Regions from separate parts of the Alishewanella maricola genome, predicted to be linked through region 2. Evidence: predicted binding sites of a transcription regulator. Region 2 holds the regulator's gene; each other region holds the start of a gene.
The links. Region 2 encodes sigma-54, which starts transcription at its own class of promoters, with help from an activator protein. Its sites were predicted from a motif close to GTTGGCACGNNNNTNGNNT; they were not measured.
Positions count from the first base shown of each region.

Region 1: a site for sigma-54 is predicted at 2,182-2,200, ahead of JAO78_RS08370 (PEP-CTERM sorting domain-containing protein). Genes of this name have one in related genera too.
Region 3: a site for sigma-54 is predicted at 1,226-1,244, ahead of JAO78_RS06440 (DUF2884 family protein). Genes of this name have one in related genera too.

Region 1 covers NZ_JAEINI020000004.1:270,738-276,181, forward strand. The annotation lists gene thrS (threonine--tRNA ligase) at 1-756, shown strand, start outside; gene infC (translation initiation factor IF-3) at 795-1,337, shown strand; gene rpmI (50S ribosomal protein L35) at 1,429-1,626, shown strand; gene rplT (50S ribosomal protein L20) at 1,644-2,000, shown strand; gene JAO78_RS08370 (PEP-CTERM sorting domain-containing protein) at 2,246-3,025, shown strand; gene JAO78_RS08375 (META domain-containing protein) at 3,132-4,253, opposite strand; gene JAO78_RS08380 (alpha/beta fold hydrolase) at 4,315-5,202, opposite strand; gene upp (uracil phosphoribosyltransferase) at 5,264-5,444, opposite strand, start outside.
Region 2 covers NZ_JAEINI020000001.1:61,100-66,543, reverse strand. The annotation lists gene JAO78_RS00335 (KpsF/GutQ family sugar-phosphate isomerase) at 1-708, shown strand, start outside; gene kdsC (3-deoxy-manno-octulosonate-8-phosphatase KdsC) at 710-1,264, shown strand; gene lptC (LPS export ABC transporter periplasmic protein LptC) at 1,261-1,815, shown strand; gene lptA (lipopolysaccharide transport periplasmic protein LptA) at 1,805-2,296, shown strand; gene lptB (LPS export ABC transporter ATP-binding protein) at 2,293-3,015, shown strand; gene JAO78_RS00310 (RNA polymerase factor sigma-54) at 3,064-4,551, shown strand; gene hpf (ribosome hibernation promoting factor) at 4,577-4,864, shown strand; gene ptsN (PTS IIA-like nitrogen regulatory protein PtsN) at 4,871-5,344, shown strand; gene rapZ (RNase adapter RapZ) at 5,341-5,444, shown strand, end outside.
Region 3 covers NZ_JAEINI020000003.1:197,962-203,405, forward strand. The annotation lists gene JAO78_RS06435 (assimilatory sulfite reductase (NADPH) flavoprotein subunit) at 1-996, opposite strand, end outside; gene JAO78_RS06440 (DUF2884 family protein) at 1,283-2,065, shown strand; gene JAO78_RS06445 (RidA family protein) at 2,199-2,546, shown strand; gene JAO78_RS06450 (M20/M25/M40 family metallo-hydrolase) at 2,627-3,703, shown strand; gene JAO78_RS06455 (NfeD family protein) at 3,797-4,249, shown strand; gene JAO78_RS06460 (SPFH domain-containing protein) at 4,283-5,212, shown strand; gene ubiK (ubiquinone biosynthesis accessory factor UbiK) at 5,245-5,444, opposite strand, start outside.

The sequences.
Region 1 (5,444 bases), on a different contig from region 2:
ATCTTCTGTACTGAAGATCAAGTGCAGGCAGAGGTGACTAAATGTATCAAGATGGTGTTTGATACTTACAGTACCTTTGGTTTTAAAGACATCGTGGTGAAGCTATCGACACGTCCGGCGCAACGGATTGGTTCTGATGAGATTTGGGACCGTGCCGAGCAAGGCTTGATGGACGCATTAAAAGCCAATGATATTGCCTATGAACTGCAACCTGGTGAAGGTGCTTTTTATGGTCCGAAAATTGAATTCACCTTGCACGATTGCTTAAATCGCGCATGGCAATGTGGCACAGTGCAACTCGACTTCGCGTTACCGGGTCGTTTAGGAGCCAGTTATGTGTCTGAAAGCGGCGAAAAACTGGTTCCGGTGATGATTCACCGTGCGATCTTAGGTTCGTTAGAGCGGTTTATTGGTATTCTCATCGAAGAGTACGCCGGCTTTTTCCCGACGTGGTTAGCACCCACGCAGGTGGTAATTATGAATATTACCGATAATCAGGCCGAATATGTCGAAGAATTAGTAAAAACTTTCAAATCTCACGGTATTAGAGTAAGAAGTGACTTGAGAAATGAGAAGATAGGCTTTAAAATTCGCGAGCACACACTTAAGCGTATTCCGTACCTCGTTGTCGTCGGTGATAAAGAAGTCGAAGCAGGTGATATTGCAGTCAGAACACGTAAAGCTGATGATTTAGGCAAAATGTCTGTTGCCAGCTTTGTCGAGAAAATGCTGACTGAAATTAAAAACCGGATATAAGCTTTAAGTGAATTATAAAATTTTCGGAGGAACATACTATTAAAGTAGGAAAGAAAACATTACCGGCCAACCGTCCTAACAGGATAAACGAAGAAATTAATCTGCCAGAAGTGCGATTAATTGGTATGGAAGGTGAACAGCTGGGCGTCGTTACCACGACAGAAGCAATTCGGTTAGCTGAAGAAGCAAGTGCTGATTTAGTAGAGATCAGTCCTACAGCAGAACCACCAGTTTGTAAGTTGATGGACTACGGTAAGTTCCTGTTCGAAAAGAGCAAAGCTCTTAAAGAACAAAAGAAAAAGCAAAAACAGATCCAGATAAAGGAAATTAAATTCCGGCCTGGAACTGATGAAGGCGATTACCAGGTAAAACTACGCAACCTGCGTCGCTTCATTGAAGAGGGTGATAAAGCTAAAGTAACACTACGTTATCGTGGTCGTGAAATGGCGCATCAGGAAATCGGTATCGAAATGCTTTCTCGTATTAAAGAGGATCTTAGCGATATCGCCATCTGTGAATCTTTCCCTAACCGGGTAGAGGGTCGGCAGATGATCATGATGCTAGCCCCAAATAAGAAGTAATAAGCGCCTTCAAGTTTATTAAACTGCGGCTTGCCGCAGTTTTTTAACGCCTTATTATTCGTTGTCATTTAACAATGCGAGTTTCAATACTATGCCAAAGATGAAAACCAACAAAGGTGCCGCGAAGCGTTTTAAAAAGACTGCTTCAGGTAACTTTAAACGTAAGCAATCTCACCTTCGCCACATCTTGACGAAGAAGACTTCTAAGCGTAAGCGTCAGTTAGGTCCAAAAACCTTAGTCGCAAAAGTGGATATTGCCGGCTTAGTCCGTTGCATGCCGTACGCATAATTTAATAGGAGTCAGAAATGCCAAGAGTTAAACGTGGTGTGACGGCACATGCTCGTCACAAGAAGGTATTAAAACAGGCTAAAGGTTACTACGGTGCCCGTAGTCGTGTTTACCGGGTTGCTTTCCAGGCTGTTATCAAAGCCGGTCAATATGCTTACCGTGACCGTCGTCAGCGTAAGCGTCAGTTCCGTCAACTGTGGATCGCGCGTATCAACGCAGCGTCACGGATGAACGGTATGTCTTACAGCCGTTTAATTGCAGGTCTGAAAAAGGCTTCAATTGAAATCGACCGTAAGATCCTGGCCGACATCGCTGTTTATGACAAAGCCGCTTTTACTGCTATCGTAGCAAAAGCAAAAGAAGCTTTAGTCTAAACACTGCTTGAATAAAAAAACCACCCTAGGGTGGTTTTTTTATGTCTAAAATGTAGGTTTATTTGAGTGTGCAAAAGCAAATATTGAAAATCATCAATTATATAGCGTCAGTAAATTTTACAAAAATAATAAAAAATAAAACAATAAAGGTATAAGTTATTGATTTTAATTTAATTAATTTTTTGGTCTGTATTTTGCATTGTTTTGTTAGTAAGCAATAATGACACAAATAACAAGGATGCAATATGAAACATTTCCCGACCGCTCTTGCTCTCGCGACCACTCTACTTGCTGTACCCGCACATGCCGCTTTAATTAATGGTACTGGCAATGTAACACCCGAAGTGATTTTTGGCTCTGGTAATACTAATGGTTCCTTTGCCGGAATCAATGATGGTTTTTTCGAGTTGGCATTGCGTGGTAAGTTGCGTTTTAATAATTCAGGTGCACCCGAAAATACTTTTAATTATGACGGCGACAAAACATATACTTTTTTAACAAGTGATGGCGTTGCACCAGCTAATCGTTCATTGTTTAATTTTGAATGGTCAATTAATGTGGATCCCTCAAGCAATGGCTCGTTATTTTTAAGTCAATTTACCTACTTATTGCAAATTGATTTTGATCCTAGCGCAGGTGTTGATTATTTTGCGTTTGACCCAATCAACGTACCCTTTCTTGACCACGCTTTTGGCGATAATACAACGGGTAATGGTCGTGGAACTAAAGCAGTTAACGCTGTAGGGTATGAAATTTTGCGTTCTGAAAGTAATGTCGCGCAAAATTCATGGAACTTGGGCTTTTTTGCACCAACAGGTTTTGATGTGCAAACTCAGGGTATGTATACCATTACATTGTCAGCCTTTGATCAACAAAATGATAGAACTGCATCAACATCTATCGATATTATCTATGGTGCAGTGCCTGCAAGTGTACCAGAGCCTTCGGCGCTAATGCTGATGTTTGGTGGGCTTATGGGATTAGGTGCGGTTGCCAGACGTCGACGCAATAGCAAGAAGAATTAATTCACTTTCTTAATTGAATGCTATTTAAAACCCCAGTGTTGTCATGCACTGGGGTTTTTTTATGGGTAAAAGATTATCGGTAAATTTAAACTAACAATAAGCTGTGTTAGTTAACCGCCGGCACCAACTCTAAAATAACTTGGTTATTAAAAAATAATTGCAGTTTATCGGCGTTCACTTCCGCGCGGTCAACTTGTTGCAGCTTTTCAGTAAATTGCTGCTCAATGTTGCTGGCCTCAGCGCAGAACTTACGCGTGCTGGCGAGCGGTTGCACACTTAAGGTATTGGCGCGTTGTTGATAGCCGGCGTTAAAGTTATTGCAGCCGCTAAAGCCGTATAAGCGGTCTTTTTCAAAAATAAGCCGAACATTTAACTGGTGTGGAATATAACGATTAGCCACTTTTTCCGCACGCCAAACAATACCTTGTAACTGTTTTTGAGCAAATTGGTCGGGGCAGGTGGCATTAGGCCAAAATTGTTCAAATTTATCGATGTAAAGCGTATCAATACCGTGCTGATCCGCACTTTTACGCCCAACTAAGGTGGCAATAACCGGTTTATTATTTAAGCGTGTATCTTGTTGATACAGGCGCATCATGGGTAAATGATTTTGTGTATTAGCCACCGGTAGGGTGTCACCGTTTTGACAGGTAATAAAGGTCGCAACATTGTTTTTTAATTGATACATACCCAGTAGCGGTTGGCGTTGGTCGAGTTTTTTCAGCGAGGCATAACGGCTTAATTGATACGCTTCAGACGACAAAATGGGTTTACCGGCTAAATCCGTCATCACTAAGTGCTGGTTACTGCGAAAATGAAAGACCGGCAGCGTGCTTTGCTGATTAATCAAATGCAAAGTGCGTTTTTCTAACAACCAAGAGCCGCTAATTAATTGCACCTGGCCGCGGCCAAGATATTCTTGACGCGCTTCAAAGCGCCCATCACGATACAGATTAATATGATAAGCGATGCCGCTGCAATCCGCACACGGCAAGACGCCTTCAAAAGTCATATCTGTATCAATGAAAATATGCTCGAAATCGGTTGCTAACGACTCGGTAGTATCGTTATTAGCCACTTCGCTGGCATCGGTAACCGGTGCCGGGATGGGTACGGCTAATACCGGTTGTTTCTCTGCACTTAAGGTGGTGGGTTTGTCAGCGCCGATATCGGGTAATTGACTACAGGCCGATAATAATAATGCGGTGACGACAACTAGCTTTTTCATCTTAGAAATCCCTGCCTAAACGTTTCGGCCATTATAACGCATGCACACTTAGGAAACAGGCCTATTTTATCGGTGCAAACCCTTGTAATGCTTCGCGCACCCAAAGTGCACTTTGCAACGGTTGTTCTTGCATAAAGCAATGGCCGCCAGGCACTTGCCGGCTTTGCACCCCGCTGTTTAATTGTTGCCATTTAGCCACGGCTTTGACGACAAATGGAAAGGTTTGTTCCCCATAAAAGATTTTTACCGGTGCCTTTGCTTTACGAAGTGCCGGCCATAGCCCTCTTGGGTAGGAGCTGAACACATCGGCTTCACGCTCTGGTAAGCACTTTAAGCGCACACCATCGTCTTGGTCAGCTAAGGCGTGTTCAACATAAGCATTAAGCGCCTGTGCATCCCAGCTTTGAAATAAACGACGACTTTGAAAGTAACTTAAGGCAGTAGGGCGATCCGGCCAATGTTGGCGTCGCCTTAACGCGGCTTTGGCTAACGGATTTTTTTTAAACAGCCGCACACCTTCAAGGGTTCGGGCCAGTAATAGCATTGAGGGGGGGAATAACACCGGATCAAGTAATACCAACCCTTGAAATAACTGCGGATGCTCGGCGTGGATCAGGGCGGTTAATACACCACCAAAACTATGGCCTATGCCGTAAACGGGCGCAGTGCCAAACAATGGGCGATGGGTTAACCAGGCTTCTGCGGCAATCTGCGCAATGTTATTCCAGCCTAAAAACTGTTCGCCATGATCACTATCACCATGGCCTTGGGCATCCGACAAGAACAAATCATAATGTAGGCTTAGTTGGCGTAGCATAGGGCTGTAGGTTAGGCCGCTAAAGCCGTTACCGTGCATAAAATGTAATACAGGCTTGCCACTTGGCACGCTGTGTTGTCCGCGCACGGTCAGACCCTGTGCGCTGTTATAAGACCATGGGATCAACTGCATGAATTTTCACTTCAAAAAAATACGCATTAAGCACTTAATACTGTGCATGGGCACTAACGGCTTATTTAGTGCCAAATAATTTATCACCGGCATCGCCCAAGCCTGGCAGGATATAACCTTGCTCATTTAAACCTTGGTCTACCGCTGCGGTATAAAGCTCAATGTCAGGATGCGCTTCGCCTAACGCTTTAATTCCCTCAGGGGCGGCAACCAGCACTAAAGCTTTGATTTGTTGGCAGCCA
Region 2 (5,444 bases):
TCAAAAGACGATATCGTTATCGCCATCTCCAATTCTGGTGAAACAGCCGAATTACTGACCATAGTGCCAATTATCAAACGCATGGGTATTCCACTGATCGCCATGACCGGGAAAGCGGATTCTACGTTAGCGCGCTTGGCCGATATTCACTTATGTGTAGCTGTACCTCAAGAAGCTTGCCCACTTGGCCTAGCGCCCACCGCCAGCACCACGGCGACACTGGCGATGGGTGATGCCTTGGCTGTCGCGGTGTTAGATATTAGAGGCTTTTCAGCCGATGATTTTGCGTTATCACATCCCGGTGGCAGCCTTGGTCGCAAGTTATTGTTGCGCTTAGAAGATTTAATGCATAAAGAAAATTTAGTGCCTATCGTACCGCAAGAGGCCAGCATTAAAGATGCCTTATTAGAGATTTCACGCAAAGGGCTCGGCATGACCACCGTAGTCGATGCACAAGGCCGTTTGGCTGGGCTTTTTACAGACGGTGATTTACGACGTATTCTTGATCAACGTATTGATATTCACAGTACCTCAATTGCCAAGGTGATGACGGTCAATTGCATTACGGTTAAAGCAGAAATGCTTGCCGCAGAAGCGTTGAATATTATGCAGCAACGAAAAATTAATGGCCTGATCATTGTTAACGAGCAGCGCGAGCCAATCGGCGCCATGAATATGCACGACTTACTGCGAGCAGGAGTAATGTAACATGGACTTATATCGCCAGTTGTACCAAGCTATCAGTGATACTAACGCCAGCCGCGCGGCTGATATTAAATTACTTATCTGTGATGTCGATGGCGTATTTTCGGATGGGCGCATTTACTTAGGTAATCAAGGTGAAGAGCTAAAAGCCTTTCATACCCGGGATGGCTATGGCATTAAAGCACTGCGCCAAGCGGGCATAGAAGTAGCCGTGATCACAGGGCGACAATCGGCCATTGTGGAGCAGCGTATGAAATCGCTAACGGTGCCCTATATTTATCAAGGGCAAGAAAATAAAACAGCTGCATTTCAAGCGCTGCTCGCTGAACTGCAATTAGATGCCAGCCAAGTCGCTTACATCGGTGATGATTTGGCCGATTGGCAAGTCATGCAACATTGTGGCTTAGCCGTCGCGGTAAAAGATGCACATCCTTATTTGCAAAAGCACGCCCATTTAGCCACGTCATTACCTGGCGGCTTTGGTGCAGTGCGCGAATTATGCGATCTGTTACTGATTGCGCAACAGCGATTTTTACAATTTGATGGCAGCAGCTCATGAGAAAGTTTTTTGTGCTCATCGTCATGTTACTCGTGATAGTCGCGGGCTACCTGTGGTTGAATCCCAGCGTTGAGCAAGTGGATCTGCAAGTGGATCGAGAATTTCAACCGGATTACATTGCTGAAAATGTTACCTTGCGCATCTACGACAATGAGGGCTATATTGCCGATCACGTGCAGGCGCTGAAATTAGAGCATTTTGAACAGCTCGGCTTTACGCAGTTTGATCAACCGCGCTATACCCTGTTTAATAAAGCACATCAGCCTGCTTGGGAAATCAGTAGCTTACAAGGTGTCTGGTTTCCTGAAGATAAGATTATTTTGGAAAACCAAGTGGTTTTGCAAAACAAACAAACCCTAGGTTTAGTAGAACGCGTTGAAACGGCCTCATTACAACTGATGTTGCCTGAAAAAAGTATTCATACGCATGAAATCGTTCAGATCACCGGCGCCGGTTTTTTCATTAAAGGGCAAGGTATGCATGTCGATTTAACAAAAGAAACCATGCAATTGCAAAAGCATTTAGAGACGGTATATTTCAATGAAAATTAATAGCTTAATGATTGTTTTGGCCTTTTTTTCTGCCGTTAGTTTGGCCGCCGAACCGGATCATAAACAGCCCATCTCGGTCGATGCAGATAAAACCTTAGCCTCATTAATTGACAGCATTGCCAGTTATGCCGATAACGTTGTCGTACGTCAGGGGTCCATGTTGATCAAAGCAGACAAACTTGAAGTCGACGCCAGTGCTGGTAAAGGTAAAGAGGTGTTTATTACAACAGGCTCACCGGCGACCTATTCACAAACACTGCAAGGTGATCGTCCTGTAACCGCTCAAGCGAATGAGATCCGATTTGACCGTGCCAGCCGAATTTTAACGTTATCGGGTAATGCCGAAGTGATGCAAAGCGGTAGCTTAGTACGCGGTGCCGTGATCCGTTACAACATTGAATTACAACAATTAAGTGCTGAAGGTGAGCAAAATCGTCGCGTTACCACGATTTTCACCCCAGAAAACAAGGACAATCCATGAAGTTAGTGGTCTCGCACCTCGCCAAAAGCTATAAAAGCCGGCAGGTAGTGAAAGATGTCAGCTTAGAGGTCAATGCAGGGCAAATCGTCGGTTTATTGGGCCCTAACGGTGCAGGTAAAACGACAACCTTTTACATGATTGTTGGCTTAGTTCCCTCGGATAAAGGCACCATTACCCTCAACGAGCAAGATATTACTTTTGCTCCGATCCACCAACGTGCCCGCGCCGGCATTGGTTATTTACCGCAAGAAAGCTCGATTTTTCGTAAATTGACTGTGCATGAAAACTTATTGGCCATTTTGCAAACCCGCAAAGATTTAAGCACGCAACGCCGCGCTGAAATTGCCGATGATTTATTAGAAGAATTTCATATCGGCCATATCCGCAACAGTTTAGGGATGGCGTTATCTGGTGGCGAGCGTCGTCGGGTTGAGATCGCGCGAGCATTAGCCGCTGATCCCGCTTTTATTTTATTAGACGAACCGTTCGCTGGCGTTGACCCGATTTCAGTACTTGATATCAAAAAAATCATTCAACACCTCGCCCAACGTGGCATTGGTGTTCTCATTACTGACCATAATGTGCGTGAAACGTTAGATGTTTGTGAAATCGCTTATATTGTCAGTCATGGCGAACTGATTGCAGCCGGTTCTCCGCAAGATGTTCTAGCAAATCAGCAGGTGCGTGATGTATACCTAGGTGAGCAATTCAGGCTATAGTAAAGAAGATAGAACGCAACTGCGCATTCAGGAGAGAATTACAGGTACATGAAGCCCTCTTTGCAACTCCGCCTAGGACAACAGCTTACCATGACGCCACAACTGCAACAGGCGATACGCCTATTACAGTTGTCCACCATTGAGCTACAGCAAGAAATACAGGAAGCGTTAGACGCGAACCCGTTACTCGAAGGCGATGATGATTTCGAACGTCAGCCAGATGAGGTTGATCACAGTCTTGGCAATATCAATCGCGATACCCTTGACGATCCACGCAACAAAAACTCAGAGCAAAAAGACGCAGCCGATCGCGATACCAGCGATGATCTGAATCAACAAAACATCCAAGAAGATTTACCGCTAGATAATAACTGGGATGATTTAGTCAGTGCCGCCCCTGTTAGCAGTGGCAACATGCCTGATGACGATATGGTGTATCAGGGTGAAACCAGCGATACCCTGCAAGATTATTTACGTTGGCAAATGCAACTCACGCCCTTTTCTGAAATCGACCGGGCTATTGCTGAGATCATTATTGAAGCCATCGATGACAATGGTTTTTTAAGTATCAGCTGCGAAGAGATACTCGACTCACTGCAATCTAACGAGGTCGAGGCCGACGAAGTTGAAGCCGTGATTAAACGCATTCAATTATTTGATCCGGTCGGGGTTGGCGCGCGCTCGGTGCAAGAGTGTTTACTGGTGCAGTTACGGCAGTTTGAGCCAACTACCCCCTATTTAAATGATGCAAAACTCATTATTAGCAACTATACCGAATTTTTAGCGAATAGAGACTTTCGTTCTTTGATGCGCGTGACTAAACTCAAAGAAGAAGAGTTAAAGGAAGTCATGCAGTTGATCCACAGTTTAAATCCACGGCCTGGTGCTGATGTGATTAAACAAGAGCAGCAATATGTTATTCCTGATGTCACGGTGACAAAAGTAAAAGGTCGCTGGCAAGTCGAATTAAACGCTGACGCTATGCCCAAAATACGAATCAATCAGCAATATGCGGCGATGAGCAAAACCGCTAAAAATACCGCTGATACGCAATTTATTCGTTCGCACTTGCAAGAAGCTAAATGGTTTTTAAAGAGCTTAGAAAGCCGAAACGATACTTTACTCAAAGTAGCCAATTGCATTGTGCAGCAACAACAAGCCTTTTTTGAGCATGGTGAAGAAGCCATGAAACCGATGGTATTGAATGATGTTGCAGAAATGGTCGGTATGCATGAGTCGACTATCTCACGCGTCACCACTCATAAATATATGCATACACCACGTGGAATTTTTGAACTTAAGTTCTTTTTCTCCAGTCATGTTAGTACAGAGAGTGGTGGTGAATGTTCTTCCACTGCCATTCGTGCTTTTATTAAAAAATTGGTGGCGGCAGAAAATCCGGCAAAACCGCTAAGTGACAGTAAAATGGCGGAGATTTTGTTAGAACAAGGGATAAACGTGGCTAGGCGAACTATCGCTAAATACCGCGAATCGTTGTTTATTCCGCCGTCAAATCAACGAAAGACCCTGCTGTAAGTGTCTTAACTAAAAGGAAGAGTCTATGCAAATCAATTTAACAGGCCGTCACGTCGAAATTACCGAAGCCTTAAAAGATTATGTCGAGAATAAATTTGCTAAGCTAGAGCGTCATTTCGAGAACATTAATAATGTACATGTCATCTTAAACGTGGAAAAATTACAACAGATTGCCGAAGCTAAAATCCATCTCACCGGTGGCGAAGTGTTTGCGGTGTCTGAGAACGAAAACATGTATGCTGCGATTGACCAGTTAATAGACAAACTCGATCGGCAGGTCATTAAACACAAAGAAAAACTGTCACGACACTAAGACATTATTATGAATTTAAACGCAATGTTAGCGGAGAACTGCACGAAAAGTGCAGTTCTATTTAACAGTAAAAAACGTATCCTCGAATATATCGCCGAACTGGCTCACCAGCAGCTTCCCGAACTATCTGAATACACCATTCTTGAAGCCTTAATGACCCGTGAAAAACTCGGTTCAACCGGCATCGGTGGCGGTATCGCCATTCCTCACGGCAAACTTGACTGCGTAACTCAACCGATTTTGGTGTTTGTGGTCAGTAAAGACCCTATCGCGTTTGATGCGATAGATAACCAAGCCGTCGATATTTTTTGCGCTATTTTAATACCCACTGAGCAATGCCAAACGCACCTAAGTACGTTATCCGGTATTGCCAAATTGTTGAGTCAGAAAGACTTAACCAAAAAAATCCGCCATGTCGAGTCAGATGAACAACTGTATCAGCTACTACTCGACTATAGCCAAAAAACAGGTGAGTCATGAAACTACTCGTCGTCAGTGGTCGCTCAGGCTCTGGCAAATCGGTTGCTCTGAGAGTCATGGAAGATCTCGGCTATTACTGCGTCGATAATCTCCCGGTTAA
Region 3 (5,444 bases), on a different contig from region 2:
GCTAACAAACCCCGGATACGATTGCGTTAGCTCTAGATGCTCAATCAAGGCCTCGGCTATCGGTAGCTGCAGCTCGGCTAACTGCACCGGCGTATTACTGGCAATGCCGGTGAGTAATAACAACTCGCGCACTAACAGCGGATCATTACGGAAATAGACCCCTAAGGCATCACCCGGTTGATAAGTTAAACCTGAACCGGCTAAAGAAATTTCGATATGCCGCACATCTTTAGTCGAGTCTCGACCCGTGATTTTTTGGTTGGTATACAATTCCGCACTAAAGGGTTGCTGCTTGTTATAGCTACTGACTGCCGCTGGCGCAGCTACACTCGTCAAATCCACCGCTACCGCACTGCTTACCTGAGCCAATTCAGGCTCCAGTGCTTTTATCAGCTGCTGTTGCCATTGCGCGGCTTGCTCAGCGTAATCGACATCTAAATCGGCACGGGCAATCAGCGCTTTTGCACCTAATGCCGCGAAACGCTCATCAAAATCTTGCGCCGTTTTACAAAAGAATTCATAGCTGGTATCGCCTAAGCCTAATACGGCATAACGCAATTCAGGCAGCGCAGGCGCTTTCTTGCTAAAGAGAAAATTATAAAAACTGATGGCATTTTCGGGCGGTTCGCCCTCACCATAAGTTGAGGTGACCATCACCAACAAGCGTTCATTTTTCAAGCTGGTATTTTTATACTCGGCCAAGTCTTGTACTTTTACCGCGAACCCCTTGGCCGTTGCTGCGGCTGCAATATCCTCCGCAACATGTTTGGCATTACCCGTTTGCGAGCCAAACAACACCGTTAAGCTTGGCGCGGCAGCAATGGGGGCGGCGCTGGGTGCGGCTAACGTCTGCCCCGCTAACTGGGCACTGGCCGCTAAATAACCACTCACCCAAGCTTGTTGGATCGGATTCAATTTCACCAGCAAAGCTTGCAACTCAATAATTTGCTGCTCAGACAACGGGCTAGCTTGGGCAACAAGAGACGATAAAAGCATAAAATATCCTGCAAAAAATCTAGATGATTATTTTAGCCAGCTAAAGTCATTCAGGTAAAAGAATGGATCTCTCTTCTTTATGCCAATTAGTAATTAAAAACCACTCATGCTGACCAAAACCCCTTGAAACAATGTGGTCTAATTCGCCAAAAAATAGTATTTCATGCCAACACTAAGCAGTCACAACTGCCACCTTAAAAATTAAAGCTATTAAATTCAATAATGTGCAGTTGGCATTGGCTTTGCAAACTACTCAGCGTGATTGAAATACAACCAAGGACTGATCATGAGAACCTTATTACTTATTTGCTGTGTCTTTTTTGTTGGGCAACTCAGTGCAGCAGAAAACTGTCATTTAACGTTAAAGCATGATTTACGCATTACAGCGCAAGATGTCAGCCTGCAAGCTGAAGAGCAGCCGCTGTGGCGTATTTCAAACTCAGGCCAATTGTGGCTTGCCGAGCAATTACACCCTACCGATGCCAGTACTGCGGCGCTATTACAGCAATACCAGCAAAGTGTTCGCCAGCAAGCTTTCAGTACGCTGAATTTAGTTAACAACGCTTTGCAGTTAGCCACCACCGCCTTAGAGCAAACGTTTGCAGGGTTAACTGGCCAATCAGACATGGAACAAAGCGCACTGCAACCGGCTTTTGCACACCTTCGCCAAAGCTTAGACTTAGTGGTAAGACAACAAGGCGATACCTTGCTATTGAATGGCAGCAAGCTAGAGCAACTAGACCAAGCCTTTGGGCCAGAGTTTGATGCGGCCATGGAAGATATGGTGCAGCAACTGATGGGCAATATGTTGATGCATGTTGGCAAGAGCATGTTAAGTGGTAGTGGCTCATTTGAAGAACGTATGAATGCTTTTGGCGAGCGTATGGAAACCATGGGTGAGCAACTCGAGCAAAACATGCAAGGCAAAGCCCTAGTGCTAGAAGAGCAAGCCGCAACCTTGTGTGCTGAGCTTGAACAGTTACAGCAATTAGAGCGCCAATTACAGCAACAGTTACCGGCAATGCAGCCCTTTACGTTGGTGACATTGCATAACACAAAAGCAGAATAACCCCCATCCTAACCGCGAGCTTGGCGTACGCAACTCTGTTTCCGTACGCCCTTTTTGCCATCCCGCACAATAGCCTGCATAATTCAGCTTTAATAAGCAGCAATGCCTGCTGCACTATTTTTTTGGAGTGATTATGAGCATACAACGTATTGATCCTGCTAGTCGTTATTCTGAAGCGGTAATTGTGAATGGTTTAGTGTTTTGTGCTGGCATGGTGCCTGACACCGACAGTAATGATATTACGCTGCAAACCCAAAACGTATTAAGCCAAGTTGATGCCTTGTTAGCGCGCTGTCAAAGCAGCAAGGATAAACTGGTTGATACCACTATTTATTTAACTGACTTTGCGGATTATGCGGCAATGAATGCAGTATGGGAGCAATGGCTCAGCCCAGGCTGTGCACCAGCACGGGCAACGGTAGCGGCAAAATTAGCGGATCCGCATTGGAAAATAGAAATTAAAATCACCGCGGCACAATAATCTGAAGTTAACCGCTGAGCAGCAGGCTTGTTGCACTCAGCAAACTGCGCTGCTGTAATGTATTAAGGATCGATTGACACATGGCTGTAAAGACGTTGCTAAACAAAAAACGACTGTGGTTGCCCGCTATTTTCATCTTGTTCGGCTGGGCATTGTATCAATGGGCTTGGCCCTTTTGGCTTAATCAACTCACAGAACGCGAAGCCGAACGGATCCGTGTTATCACACCGACCTTTGTTGCTGAACCCACTTTAAACCGTTTAAACCCCGATCGTTTACTAGCCGACCTGAGCTGGTTAGCCGCTGCTGAGCGTCAAGGTCGAGCACCGGGCACACCAGGTGGTATTGCTGCCCGTTTATGGATTGCCGAGCAATTTGCCGAAATCGGTTTAACCGCCGCTGGAACCGACGGTTATTTGCACCCTTACAGCGTGGCAGAACATTTTTCTTGGCGTCGTTGGCTGCGTGGTGCGTCTTCCACTATCCCCGGCGTAGATAATGCGGCAAATGTTATCGGTTTATTACCCGGCACCGAAGCTAACCTTAAGCCACTGGTGATCACCGCACATTATGATCACTTAGGTATGCACGGCGACGATATTTACTTTGGCGCCGATGACAATGCCTCGGGTGTAGCCGCCATGCTTGAGCTGGCACGCTATTTAACGGCTCATCCTTTGCGTCATCCGGTGTTGTTTATTGCGTTAGACAGTGAAGAAAAAGGCTTACAAGGTGCGGTGGCGCTGTTCCGAACCGGCTTGTTACAACCTGCCGATCTGGCCTTTAACATTAATATTGATATGTTAAGCCGTGATACCCACCAATTATTGTATGCCGTTGGCACTTATCATCACCCTTGGCTATTACCACTAGTTGAACAGTTACAAACTCGCAGCGCAGTGAAATTACTGCCCGCCCATGATCGCCCTTGGTATCTGGCAGGTAACACGGCAGATTGGACCCTTAGCTCTGATCACGGCGTGTTTCATCAGCAACAGGTGCCGTTTATGTACTTTGGGGTAGCTGACCATCCCGATTACCACAGCCCGCGCGACACCGCCGACAAAGTAGATTTGGCGTTTTATCATCAAGTCGTTGAAACCGTGCTGCATTTTTTATTAATCCTTGATCAACAATTAGCAGTGCAAATCGAGTAAATACTTGCTAATAATAAAATGTAAATATACAGTTACTAACACGTTTTCGGGCAGCCATGTTATTACATAATGGCCGTTAAATAGGAGGAAAAAATGAGTACAGCAATGATTTGGATCATTATTGGTGTGGTACTGATTTTAACAGAGTTAATGGCAACCAGCATTGTGGCGGTATTCCTCGGCTTAGCCGCTATCGTCGTCGGTATTTTATTGCACTTTGGGCTCATTGAATCAGCCAGCATGCAATACAGCGTGTTTGGTCTGGTCAGCCTGCTGTTGCTCTTCACCGCACGAGGCCGCTTTAAAAGCTGGTTTGTCGGCTTTACTGCTGATAGTGAGACGCAACCCAGCTCGCTGAGCCAAGATATCGGCGATCGCGTTACGGTTTTATTGGATTTTCAACAAGGCCAAGGTCGTGTGGTGTTAAATGGCGTGCAATGGGATGCGCATTCTAACGACATATTAAAAGCCGGGGATGTGGCTTGGGTAATTGCCAATAAAGGCATCCACCTCGAAGTCGCGGCCAATAAGCCACAATCGTCTTAACTTTACAGCACGTATTAATCGTAGGAGAGTGTTATGGAACAACTGGATATTCAAACGGTATTAACCCTAGGCTTTGCTGTCGCGGTGGTGATTACCATCCTTAAATCAGCACGGGTTGTGCCACAGCGTAGTAACGTTGTAGTCGAGCGTTTAGGTAAATACTCACGCACACTAGACTCGGGCTTTCATATTTTGATCCCCTTTATCGATAAAGTTGCTTACACCCACACGTTAAAAGAAGAAGTGATCGATGTTCCTCGTCAAACCTGCGTGACCAAAGATAACATTCAGGTCGGCATCGACGGTATTTTATATATACAGGTTATCGACCCGCACAAAGCCAGTTATGGTATTAACAATTATCGCTATGCTGCGTCACAATTAGCGCAAACCACCATGCGTTCTGTGATCGGCCAAACCGATTTAGATAAAACCTTTGAAGAGCGGGCTAAAATTAACGAAGAAGTGGTACGCGCTTTGGATGATGCCGCAGCGCCTTGGGGTGTTAAAGTATTACGCTATGAAATAGCCGATATTGAATTGCCCGTCAGTATCAAAGATGCGCTAGAGCAACAAATGCGCGCCGAGCGTGAACGCCGTGCTGCGATTGCCAAGTCTGAAGGTGAACGCCAAGCGATGATCAACGTGTCTGAAGGTCAAAAGCAGGAAGTGATCAACCTGTCGGAAGCCGATAAAACTCGACAAATCAACGAGGCCGAAGGTCGAGCAAAAGAAATTGAATTAATCGCTATTGCTACCGCTGAGGGTATTCGACAAATTGCTGAAGCCATCAATCAACCGGGTGGTCAAAACGCGGTAAATTTACGCGTGGCCGAGCAGTATGTAAAAGAGTTCGGCAACCTGGCTAAAACCAACAACAGCATGATCGTGCCGGTAGAACTGGCGAACATTGGTGGTGCAGTGGCGGGTTTAACTGAAATTTTAAAAACCGTCCAAAAATAACCATGGCGGGCAGTAAACTGCCCGCTCATCATTTATTCCTGATCAGAACTGGGTAAGGCGTTTTTACTGAAATCTTGGGTTTTCTCAGCTAATAACGCAGCCAGTTGCTGTTCCATAGCTTCCACTTTTTCGCGCGTTCGCAACAGCACTTGACGCTGCACATCAAACTCTTCGCGGCTAACAAAGTCTAACTCAGACAGCTTTGCCTGCAGCACTTGCTTTACTTTGCCTT